Leucothrix mucor DSM 2157: one gene and its partner. The protein of the gene in region 2 interacts with the protein of the main gene of each other region in a pairwise test. Links are inferred from orthologs where the notes say so. Each region holds a gene or a part of one and is shown on either strand. Other genes may lie near its edges.

Region 1 (6,343 bases), 510 kb from region 2 along the record:
TAGTGGTGTTAAACGCATTACGCCTAAAGCGGTAATTGCTTTAGGCGTAATATTGGGCTCTTTACTTATTGTGTAGCTATCTGTCGGCAGTGGAAGATAACCTTCCGGTAGAGGCAGGCTCCAGAGCTAGGGCATCAGCCGCCAGATTGCTGCTTAACCACTTCTGCAATGCTATGTGCCAGCATTGTTGTTTCGGTCTCATCTTGGCCTTCTACCATTACTCGAATGAGTGGTTGTGTGCCAGACGCGCGTAATAGCACTCGTCCACGATGAGCCAGCTGATCTTCGACATTAGCGACAGCTTTCTGGATAGCTGCGTTATTCGCAATATCAATAACACCACTTAACTCAACATTGACCAATGTTTGAGGGTATTTGGTCATGACTTGCTTGAGGTCGTGCAAAGAACGCCCACTTTCTACAATAGCTTGTAATACTTGCAATGCTGCAATCGTGCCATCACCCGTTTCGATGCGGTCCCGAACAATAATATGGCCAGAAGACTCACCACCGAGTACACCGCCGGTTTTGATCATTTGTTCGATAACGTAGCGGTCGCCAACATTGGCGCGGTGGAAGTTAAGTCCCATCTCTTGGACTGCGTGCTCAAGGCCAAGGTTACTCATCAATGTGCCAACAATATCTTGGCCAGCACTATCTGTACTCAGGCGGTGTTTAGCAATGATGGCTAGAATCTCATCACCATCAACCGTTGCACCCGTGTGGTCAACCAGCATTAAGCGGTCGCCATCACCATCTAGCGCAACGCCTAGGTCGGCGTTGTGTAATAGGACTTGCTTGGACAGCATATCGAGTGAGGTAGCACCGCACTCTTCATTAATGTTCAAGCCGTTAGGTGAATTTGCTACAGTAATAATCTCCGCTCCAAGCTCTGATAATACGTGCGGCGTAACATGATAGGTTGCACCATTTGCGCAGTCGACAACTATCTTTAAACCTTCTAATGATGTTTCATTAGGCAAGGCACGCTTACAAAATTCAATGTAGCGGCCTGCTGCATCATCAACACGTACGACTTTGCCTAGTTTGTCAGACTTTACGGTAACAAGGTCTTCTTCTAAATAGCGCTCTATTGCCAGCTCGGTTTCGTCATCCAGCTTCATGCCTGCTGAAGAGAAAAACTTAACACCGTTATCCTGATAAGGGTTGTGAGATGCACTCACAACAATGCCTGCAGATGCACGGAAGGTTCTGGTTAGATAAGCAACGCCAGGGGTTGGCATTGGCCCTAGTAATCGAATGCTAACACCAGCGGCTACTAACCCTGCCTCAAGCGCAGACTCAAGCATGTAGCCAGAAATACGGGTATCTTTACCGATAACAACCAGTGGGTTCTTTTTTGTAGCCAGAACTTTTCCGGCAGCCCATCCTAGTTTAAGTGCAAAGTCGGGGGTCATTGGGTAGGTTCCGATCTCGCCGCGAATGCCATCAGTACCGAAGTATTTCTTTTCCATCACAAATTCCTTTGTTTATTTTTATTAGCCTAAATAATCTACTAAATATAAGGGTGTTTGTATCAAAATTATCTTATATAGGCAATTGTTAGCCATTAACTAATTAATAATCAGTGTAAATAGTATATAAGGTCTATATTTCCCGATAATCACACATAAAAAAACGCGACGAGGAGGTTTGCTCCTGTCGCGCTCTACGATCGTAAAATTAGATTGTTAACTAGTGCCTAGTGAGAGCTCGCTGGCTTAGCGTTCACGACCTCATCATCTTTAGCTTCTGGATCTTCTGACGTGGCAGTCTCACCACTATCTCCATCATCTTTACCGGAGTGATCATCATCATTCCAATCAGCTGGAGGTGTTGGCTTCTTGCCTTGCATGATTTCATCGATCTGACCGCGATCAATGGTCTCGTACTTAATCAGTGCTTCAGCCATCAGATGCAATACATCAATATTCTCGCGCAAAATAGTCTCGGCACGATCATAGTTGCGATCAATAAACGTTCTAACTTCCTGATCGATAGACTTAGCTGTTTCATCAGACATTTGCTTATGTGAAGTTGTGGCGCGTCCTAAGAACACCTCACCTTCTTCTTCACTGTAAGCCAACGGGCCTAGCTTCTCAGATAGTCCCCATTTAGTAACCATGTTACGAGCGATCTCAGTTGCGCGCTCAATGTCATTGGATGCACCAGTCGTTACACTTTCTTTGCCGAAGATTATTTCTTCAGCAAGACGGCCACCGAATAAAGTAGAGATCTGACTTTCCAGAGACTGCTTGCTATGGCTGTAGCGATCTTCCTCAGGAAGGAACATTGTTACACCAAGAGCGCGCCCACGAGGAATGATCGTTACCTTATAAACAGGGTCATGATCTGGCACTTTCAAGCCGATAATCGCGTGTCCCGCTTCATGATAAGCAGTGTTACGTTTTTCTTTATCGTTCATCACCATGGACTTGCGTTCTGCGCCCATCATGATTTTATCTTTCGCTTTCTCAAACTCTTCCATGTTCACAGTGCGCTTATTCACACGGGCTGCGAACAAGGCGGCTTCGTTAACTAGGTTAGCTAAGTCAGCACCAGAGAACCCCGGTGTACCTCGAGCCAAAAGAGCAGGCTTAACATCGTTGCCGATAGGCACTTTACGCATATGCACTTTCAGGATTTGCTCACGGCCACGAACATCTGGCAGAGGTACAACAACCTGACGGTCAAAACGACCAGGACGCAACAGAGCTGGGTCAAGTACATCAGGGCGGTTAGTCGCAGCTATCACGATTACGCCTTCTGTGCCTTCAAAACCATCCATTTCGACCAGTAACTGGTTCAGTGTTTGCTCACGCTCGTCATGACCGCCGCCAACACCTGCACCGCGCTTACGACCAACAGCGTCGATCTCATCGATGAAGATAATGCAAGGCGCATGTTTCTTAGCTTGCTCAAACATGTCGCGAACACGGGAAGCACCCACACCGACAAACATTTCAACAAAGTCAGAACCTGAAATACTGAAAAACGGTACTTTAGCTTCGCCAGCGATTGCTTTAGCCAGCAATGTTTTACCCGTACCTGGCGAGCCAGCAAGTAGAACACCGCGTGGAATTTTTCCACCTAGCTTTTGGAATTTGCCCGGATCACGTAAGAACTCAACCAGTTCGAATACTTCGTCTTTAGCTTCTTCACAGCCAGCGACATCAGCAAATGTCACTTTCACCTGATCTTCAGTCATCATGCGAGCCTTGCTCTTACCAAATGACATCGGGCCGCCTTTACCGCCGCCGCCTTGCATCTGACGCATAATGTAAATCCACAGTCCGACAATAATCAGGAATGGAATTGTATTGATCAGGATGTCGACAAGGATATTGCGTCCTTCTGGCGGATCAACTTTGACCAGCACGTTATTACGCAATAATTCATCATACATTTTGGGGTCATTGATCGGCGCATAAGTCGAAAACGTCTCGCTATTACTTGTTTGTCCAGTAATAGACTGACCACGTATCTCAACGTTGCGGATCTCCTTATTATTGACACGCTCCAAGAACGCCGAATAAGGAATGTTAGCAGATGATGTTGTAGGTTCTTGAAATTTACTGAAAACTCCAACCAGAACCAAGGCGATTACCACCCACATCAGAATATTTTTGTTTAATTCGCTCAAGAAAGAATCCTCTATTCAGCCGTCTTTTATGCATCTCGTTAACAATCATTCTACCATGATTGCTGTTAATTGCTTCAGACTTAGTGTGTTGTAGAAAAATACTGCAAAGCAACCACGTAGACCTCACGACTTCTGGCTCGTGATGCCTTGGGTTTGCGTATTTTCACTTGTTTGAAGCTACGTTTTACATCCTGTATGTATTGATCAGAGCCTTCACCCTGAAACAGCTTAACGACCATGGAACCATTTGGTGCCAAAATCTGCCTTGCCATATCCAAAGCCAGCTCACATAAGTAAACCGAGCCGGGTTGATCAATTGCATCATTCCCACTTAAGTTGGGGGCCATATCTGAAATTACAACATCGGCTTTATCATTTCCCATCAAAAGCAGAATTTCATCGAGAATACTCTGTTCGGTAAAATCACCCTGTATAAACTCGACAAAAGGTAGCGGGTCAATGGGTAGGATATCGCTGGCGACAACTCGGCCATTAGTCCCGATGATTTGGGCTGCATATTGGCTCCAACCGCCTGGAGCTGCTCCAAGGTCAACCACCTTCATGCCGGGGCGTATCAGGCGATCCTTCTCCTGAATTTCTTTGAGTTTGTAGACCGCACGCGAGCGATATCCCTCTTTTTGGGAGAGTTTTACAAATTCATCATCAAAATGCTCTTTTAACCAGCGAGTACTGCTTTTGCTTCTAGCCATAACGTCATACAATTCAGGGATGGAAATGAATACTAAACAGATCAAACAACTCAAGTCTTTCGGTCATACTTTAAGCCCGGTCGTTACCGTTGGGCAACACGGTATGAAAGAGAGTATTAACAACGAAATTGAAATCGCACTGGATTATCATCAGCTAATTAAGCTAAAGATTAATCTCGGTGATCGGGAGCAGCGCGATGAGCTGATTCAATCATTGGCGGAGCAGCATAAAGCCATGCTGGTCCAGCGTATTGGTAATGTGGCATTGTTTTATCGTGAAAACAAAGACAAGCCATCAATTTTTCGCAATTTAGTCTAACTTGCTGTGCTCGCGGTCGCAGAAAGGTGCATGCTTTGTATATTTACAACCACAGAGCCCGTACTTCTTGCTTTCTTCGGCCGTGAACTTTAATGGTGTGAAATCAGTATTAGCGTGAGAGCCATCACAAAATGGTTGCTTCTCGGATCGACCACAAGAACACCAGTAATAGGTTTTGCCGGCTTCAAGCTCAACAACGTAAGGCCCTTTTTTAGCAATAACAGGATTGGATTTGTGGGACATAGCGTAAAATCCTAAATGTGTTGCGATTCATGAATGATTCAACGACAACGCAGAGCCCCTATATATAAAGGCTCTGCAGGTGCGTATACACGGCTACTAATTCTTTCAGGTGTATCCCAAGTGCTGTTTAGAACGGGATATCATCATCAAAATCATCAAAGTTTTGTGCTGGCGGTGGCGCTTGGCGTGACTGGTTTTGAGGCGCAGACTGCTGAGGGCGGCTTTTCTGTGGCGCAGGGCGTGATTGAGACTGATCAAATTCACTATTGCCGCCACTGCGGCTACCCAGCATTTGCATCTCAGAGCCAACAATCTCAGTGGTGTAACGATCTTGTCCACCTTGATCTTGCCATTTGCGAGTTCTCAAGCTTCCTTCGATATAAACTTGTGAACCCTTTTTCAGGTATTCACCCGCAATCTCAGCCAGACGATTGAAGAACACTACCCGATGCCATTCTGTCTTGTCGACACGCTCGCCAGAGGTTTTATCTTTCCAGCTATCGGTCGTGGCCAGACTGAAGTTAGTGACTGCACCACCACTTGGCATGTATTTGACTTCTGGGTCAGTACCCAGATTGCCTACCAGGATGACTTTATTAATGCCTTTGGCCATTATTAATTCCTTGTATTGGAGTATCGTTATTCGTTTTTCAGCGGAACATTATACTGTCTTCGCTTCAGAGTTCGAGTATTTACTCGATTAAAACGTCAACCCGATATGTTAACACCATCCAGAACTCAATGGGCTAGTTTGCTACGAATGGATTCCTGCTTGGGAGGAATGTATCCGTGCCTATTGTTGTTTTGCCGGATTCCCCTGATTGAGTTGTTCTATAATTATGTCCATCTGAGACTTCATATCATTAGTATCAATTGGCACTGGTGGAATTTCTCTGGCAGCATTTGGAACGATGGTTGGTTCGGGTTCCGGTGCACTTTCTACTTTTGTCTCAGATGTGATAGTAATTGTTGAGGTTTCAACGGCCTCTTCGGCTTTGTTACTTATGACGGGTAATGCACCTTGCAGTGAATCCGCTCGTTGTTTTTCGGCTTCAAGCTCCAGTCGCAGCTGCTCAAGCCGGTTACGCTCTGCTGCTAGCTCCTCTTGCTCTCGCATCTGCTTTAATCTGGCTTGCTGAATTTCGTCTTGAGCTTGCTTTGATGATGCAGCATTGGTCTCAGTGCCGGAGTTACTCGGTGACTCGATGATCATAGTGGGTTGCTCAGAGCCTCCTAAGAAACGGTCGGTTAGTGACTTAAGCTCCAAGTCCGGAGACTTCAAAAAGAGAAACCAAATCACTCCCAATACAAAGAGCACCAATAGAGAGTTGGCAAGAATAATGATGTAGAAGAAAAAAGAGCGTGGCTCCTCGGGAAGAGGGGTCGCTTCGAAGATTTCTTGGGGTTCAGCGTGGTCGCTGTATAACA
Region 2 (6,211 bases):
TTGCTGTAGGTATTCCAGCGCTGCCAGTACTTCTTTGCCGCCTCCACTTAGCTGCGCTAAGGCTTCATCCAGTACGTTCACATCGCCATGCAGATTTGGCAGCGCACGCAACATGGCGCAGGCTGTTTTATCAAATCCACATTCAACCAACCATGCATCAATTTCCGGTAAGGATTTACGCGCCAGCTGGTCTAAATAAATATCTTGCTGCTGAGCGTTAAGCCCAACTTCTGCAGCCAGTCCTCGTAAAATACCCACATGACCTAAGTCCAGTACGATATTTTTACGGCCGGTTAATTGCAGCGTATCCAACATCAGGCTAATGACTTCATAGTCACTTTCCATGCCTGCATGACCGAATAACTCAGCACCGACTTGAATCGGCGAACGTGAGCCACCGGCTTGTTCACTGTGCGTCCGCAATACGGTGCCGACATAGCACAAGCGGTTAGGCTGGCCAGGTGCCATTTGCATACGGTGTGAATCAATTCGGGAAACTTGAGGGGTGATATCTGCGCGGAGGCCCATCATACGACCATTGGTCTGATCGGTGATTTTAAAGGTCTGCAGATCCAGTTGTGAGCCCATCGCAATGCTTAGGGATTCCAGATACTCCACCATGGGTGGCATCACAAACCGGTAACCCCAGCTGCGATAAAGATCCAGTAACTCACGGCGCATAGCTTCGAGGGCTTCTGCCTCGGGCGGCAGTGACTCGTTAATTCCATCCGGAAGTAACCAATATTTCATGTCAAACGGTTCTCGTGTGGCATTAAACCAAAAAAAGAAGGAACAGCCCTGCAACCATACTGCCAAACCCAAGCACTCGTAAAGACTTGTCCGGCATTTCTAACATCGACTGATACACTTCTTTTAATTTAGAAGGGGCTGCAAACGGAAGCAGCCCCTCGATGATAAGCACCAATGCTATAGCAGTCAGCAAGTCATTCCAATTGATATTCACTTGCTAACTGCCCTCACATTGATTTTACTGGGATTTATTCTTGAAGTAGCGGAAGAATTCAGAATCCGGCTCCAATACCATCACATCACCTGATTGACCCATCGCTTTACGATACGCCGCCAGACTACGGTGGAAAGAATAGAACTCAGCATTTTTGGTGTACGCTTCTGCATAAATCTGAGCCGCTTTAGCATCACCCTGACCGCGAATCTTCTCAGCTGCGCTATACGCATCTGCTTCGATTATTACAGAGTCACGATCCGCTGCTGCTTTAATACGCTCAGCTTCTTCACGACCACGGGCACGGAAATCCTGTGCTACACGCTCACGCTCAGAACGCATCCGGTTAAATACCGACTCACTAACAGATTCGGTGAAGTCAATCCGGCTAACGCGTACATCCACAATGTTAACCCCTAACTGATTAGCGGCTTCATTGGACTTAGTTTGCAGGCCTTCCATGATCTCATCACGCTCACCAGAAATCGCTTCCTGAATGGTACGCTTAGAGAACTCATTTCGCAGACCGTCGCGCATGATGCTTTCCAGACGATTCTCGGCACGGTTCAAATCACCACCAGTCGAACGGTAGAATTTGCCCGGCTCAGAAATGCGCCACTTCACGAAGAAGTCTACCTGAACGTACTTTTTCTCATTCGTCAAAAAGCTTTCAGGCTGAGCATCCAGCGATAAGATTTGAGAAGAGAAACGCTCAATGCGATCTAAGAATGGAATCTTAAAGTTAAGACCCGGCTCAATGCTTTCTTCAACGATTTTACCAAAGCGCAATACGATAGCGGTTTGACGCTGATCAACAACATAGGCGGAACTGGCAATGAGCACTATCAATGCCAAGATAGCAATTACGATAGGGTTTTTCATTGACGAACTCCTCGGGTTGATTCACGGAGCGATGAGGTATCAACACCTGTATTTTTAGCACGATCCGCAGCATTACTTAGGGCACTAGCCACGGCTGCACCCGCATTTGCGCTGTCGCTGTTTGAGCTAGACGACGCAGCACCAGATTGCATCTTATCTAACGGCAGGTACAACATGTTATTGCCTGACGAAGAATCGATCATCACCTTGGAGCTGTTCTGCAGCACTTCTTCCATGGTTTCCAGATACAAACGCTCACGAGTCACGTCCGGAGCCTTAGCATACTCTGTTGCTAACTGCTCGAAACGTGAGGCCTCACCTTGCGCCTTTGAGATTGCCTGACTACGGGTCGCAGTCGCATCTTCAATAATACGCGCGGCTTTACCACGTGCATTTGGCACTACTTGCTTCGCGTAAGTTTCAGCTTGGTTTTTATAACGGTTTTGATCTTCTCGGGCTCGAATCGCATCATCAAAGGCGTCTTTAACCTGAGATGGCGCTTCAGCATCAGTCACGTTGACTTTCATCACGTCGATACCCGTTTTGTAGTCATCCAGTACACGCTGCATAATGGCCAGAATTTCCGGAGCCATTTTTTCACGATCGGCACCGATGATGGAATCCATCGTAGTACGACCTACCACTTCACGAACCGCGCTACGCATTACGTTATACACAGTAGCCAATGACTGATTGCTCTCATAGTCAGGCAGGTATACGTTAAACAGGTAATCTTCAGGGTTCTTGATGCGGTATTGCACGTTCACTGCGATAGAGATGATGTTCTCATCCTTGGTCAGCATGTGTGTGCTATTGGTTGCATCGCGAGCCGTACGGCTACGATCCACATCCACTAGCTCAACTGTGTCAATTGGGTATGGCAGGCGCCAGTGTAGTCCCGGCATGGTGGTTTGCTTGTACTGGCCAAAACGCAACTCTACGCCTCGTTGTGCAGAATCTACGGTATAGAAACCAGTCGCCATCCACGCAATGAATGCGATTGCGGCTAAGCCAATCACCACATTTTTGCTGACTCCAGGGCCATCTCCGGAAGGCTCACTGTCGCCACCCTTGCCAGATGAATTACCGCCAAATAGCTTTCCTAGCTTTTCATTCATTTTCTGAATAGCATCTTCAATACCGTCAGATGAAGATCCGCCACGTGGACGCTTATTGCTCCACGGATCTTTATCCTTATTCCCACCCGGTTCGTTCCAAGGCATGTATTACTCCGTCTATTAGTTACTCAGGGATCACCTGATTTTCAACTATATGGGCTAAATTCAAAAAGTCAAAGGCGGCAATTGTAAGCGCCTAGTGTTTTTCAGGCAATGCTTGATGTGATTTACTTTAAAGCCTGCCACTCGGGATCTTCTCCAAGTCGATTTAGCGCCTCGTTCAACAAACTGATTCCTGGCTCTTTACGGTGCCATGTTGAGGCACCTGAAGGGTGTGGCAGTGGAATCAATGTACATTGCTCTCCCTCAATTTCACGCTCAAAACGCAGACCAATCACATCGGTTAAGCGCTCAAGCGGTAAAAACTGAGAGATTGCCAATTTTCCGACCAAAATAATTAGTCGAGGTTTCAAAATTTTAAATTCTTGTGACATCCACTCGCTGCATTGCGCGATTTCTTGTGGATTAGGCACCCGATCACCACCTTTTGGCTTTTTGCCCGGAAAGCAGCGACAAACCGAGGCGATATACACCGACTCACGAAACCGCTCTTCATCAATTCCCTGACTGGCAAACCACTTAAACAAGGTTTTCCCAGCGGTCCACGCAAAGGGACGGCCAATATCCCCTTCCCGGTCTCCCGGTGCCTGACCAATCAGCATCACCCGAGACACCACCGGCGTACCTGTAATAACCGGCCCAATCATCTCAGGACAGGCTTTACAATCCCGTAATTGCGTTTGGTGCTGGATTAGTTTCGACTGCATTGAGCCCTCACTGTTGTGATCGTGTCGTGCAGTATAAATGAATGCGACGGGCTATGAGCTAATGAAACACTATTTGAGCGGATTTTAAACGTGTGCAATAAATAATATCCGCCATTTAAATTAGCACACTGATCAGCACTTAATCAGCCAACCCCTTTTATCCTGAAAGACGCTACGTTGAACCGCTTATCGGAGGTGTTAAGTGATTAATTCTATTAATGTCTTGAGGACAAGATCAGGGCTAACAAATTATGCAAACCACTCACACTTCGCCAACCGTGAATGCGATGGTACCGGACGTGGTATTACTTCCCGACGGTCAATCCAGCGCATTTCAATTGTTGAATATTGAATACTTTTCACTATTCTACCGACTGACTGATGATGCGATAGCACGCAGCTTAAAGCATGGGCTTTCTCATCAGCTAATGCACAGTTATAAATTGCATAAAACCAACACCGCCTGGCAAGCCGATGCCGATACCGCGCTGGATGAATTAAACCAGCAACTGATGAAAGGTATTCGTGGTCGACAGAAACAGTTGCCTGTCGCTGGATTACTGGCAATGCCCAAGCAAATTCCAGAGCTAAAGCGCGCCCTGCACCAAAATCCAAATGACTACCTCAGCCACTTTCAGTTAGGCTGGCTGCATATGTTGCAACGCTCACTACCGATGGCTGAAAGACATTTCAATATCGCCGCCTTGCAAAGTCAGGGCGTGAATCCTCAGTTTGCCTCATTTGTTTATCGTCACCTAGCCAATACTCGTTATCGCCGTGGCAATTTTGAGCAAGCGCTACTAGCCATTGAATCAGCACGGGAATGCTGCAGTGGCTATTGTGTGCAATTGCACTATGAATACATTTGCCTGCTATCCCGGACAGCCCGAACCACTCAGGGATTAAGGCAACTACACACACTGTTAAGTAAAGCTCCGCATTACGAGGCTTTTGCCCGCAGCGAGCCAGATTTAACGCGTAACCCATCATTCCAACTGCTGTTTAATCAACGTCGGCAGCGCCATATTCAAACCATTGAGCAGTCGTTGAGTGAGCGTTGGGAAAATGACCCGATCGGATTGCTTAATCTTGATCAGGAACTGGGCCGTAAAAATAGTGTGCAGGCATTGCGACACAAGCAACACCAACTGTTAATGCAACTCCCTAACTTGCTGTTGATCGATACTGCGCGCAGTTGTGCGCTGATTGAAAAGCAACGCCGCCAATATGTGATGCGCGCCTTAAACGCTCGTAAGCAGCAGTTTATCGAAACTATTGAGGAACATCAGGAGTGCGCATCGACAGTGCACCAAGGTGGTCAGTGGTTGATTTTTGCCGCGGTGGTTTCACTGCTAGCCTTAGCGGTTAGTTATGGCATCAGCTTTATTGCGGGTCAGTTTGGGCTGGATTGGCCAATTAATCTGAACGTACAAAATATTGTATTGGTGTGTGCTGGCGTACTGGTGACACTCGGCGTGTTGCTCTGGTACTTCACACCCCGCAAGCTTAGAGCATTAATGCGAAAGCGGCAGCAGCTGGAACGGCTCTACTCCCGCATTCGGACCTTAGCGTGATAGCTGCTTAACCCACATGCTGGTGGCCCCACACACGGCCACTGGCATGGCTAGAAAGTTTAAAACCGGAATCACTGTAATTGCGGTGGTCGCCGCACCAAAGCCTAAAGCGTGGCCACGATTCTTGCGCAACACTGCCAACTCTTCCTTAACAAACATATTATGGTTGCCCATCGGGAAGTCGGTGTATTGCAGCGAGTACATCCATGCGCCATAAATCAGCCACGCTAAAGGCGCGATCAGATTTAATCCGGGAATAACGGTAATCAGCAGTAACACTGGCATCCATTTCAGCATATAGAATATCTTTTTAACTTCGCTGCCGAGCGTTTTACCAATATTTTTCATTAGCGCCGCAATTCCGGAATCATCAGGCATTGGTCGGCCATTGAGTTTCATTTCAACTCGCTCCGCCAGCAAGGCATTAAAAGGCGAGGCAATGAGGTTGGCCACAATGCTGAAGGTATAGTAAATAATCAGCAACGTCAGTAGCGCAAAAAATGGCAGAATAATCCACTGCAGCCATGATAACCAAGAGGGCAACCAATTCAGCATGGCATCCATCATCGACTGAAATTGCCCGTAAGCCAGCCAGATCGCGCCAGTAAACACGACAATATTAATCAGTAGTGGAATAATGACAAACCCGCGAATGCCTTTCTGGGTGATCAGAGAAAATCCCTGAAACAAAAAACCAATCCCTTGAATAAATCCCTGAATCATCGCTGGCGTGCTCCTTAAATCAGCTTGAAGATGGCCGCTATGCTGCGGTCGCGCCAATGGTAACCCTTCTGCCAAAAAAAAACGACCTGCCCTTTTCAGGGAGGTCGTTATGCCTTTTTTCAT

Evidence for each region.
Region 1: the proteins of hflK (region 2) and ftsH interact in binary tests that used the Escherichia coli proteins (3 or more experiments, as listed by UniProt). The link is inferred for Leucothrix mucor DSM 2157 from one-to-one orthologs.

Annotation. Positions count from the first base shown.
Region 1 is NZ_ATTE01000001.1:3,100,581-3,106,923, reverse strand. The notes cover bases 1,174-4,105. They hold ftsH (ATP-dependent zinc metalloprotease FtsH), read right to left. Parts: upstream 3,644-4,105; coding sequence 1,703-3,643; downstream 1,174-1,702. Other genes in these bases: rlmE (23S rRNA (uridine(2552)-2'-O)-methyltransferase RlmE), read right to left, coding at 3,724-4,105; glmM (phosphoglucosamine mutase), read right to left, coding at 1,174-1,475. Outside these bases: LEUMU_RS0114055 (heavy metal translocating P-type ATPase), read left to right, coding at 1-35; more of glmM, read right to left, coding at 135-1,173; more of rlmE, read right to left, coding at 4,106-4,353; LEUMU_RS0114035 (YhbY family RNA-binding protein), read left to right, coding at 4,379-4,672; LEUMU_RS0114030 (CDGSH iron-sulfur domain-containing protein), read right to left, coding at 4,664-4,915; ssb (single-stranded DNA-binding protein), read right to left, coding at 5,043-5,528; LEUMU_RS0114020 (hypothetical protein), read right to left, coding at 5,709-6,343. UniProt on the Escherichia coli protein: Acts as a processive, ATP-dependent zinc metallopeptidase for both cytoplasmic and membrane proteins. Plays a role in the quality control of integral membrane proteins.
Region 2 is NZ_ATTE01000001.1:2,588,405-2,594,615, forward strand. Bases 957-3,756 are described here. They hold hflK (FtsH protease activity modulator HflK), read right to left. Parts: upstream 3,070-3,756; coding sequence 1,843-3,069; downstream 957-1,842. Other genes in these bases: LEUMU_RS0111585 (DUF2065 domain-containing protein), read right to left, coding at 957-964; hflC (protease modulator HflC), read right to left, coding at 989-1,846; LEUMU_RS0111600 (uracil-DNA glycosylase family protein), read right to left, coding at 3,192-3,756. In the rest of the region: LEUMU_RS0111580 (ATP phosphoribosyltransferase regulatory subunit), read right to left, coding at 1-750; more of LEUMU_RS0111585, read right to left, coding at 773-956; more of LEUMU_RS0111600, read right to left, coding at 3,757-3,791; LEUMU_RS0111605 (tetratricopeptide repeat protein), read left to right, coding at 4,043-5,365; sulfate transporter CysZ, read right to left, coding at 5,357-6,088.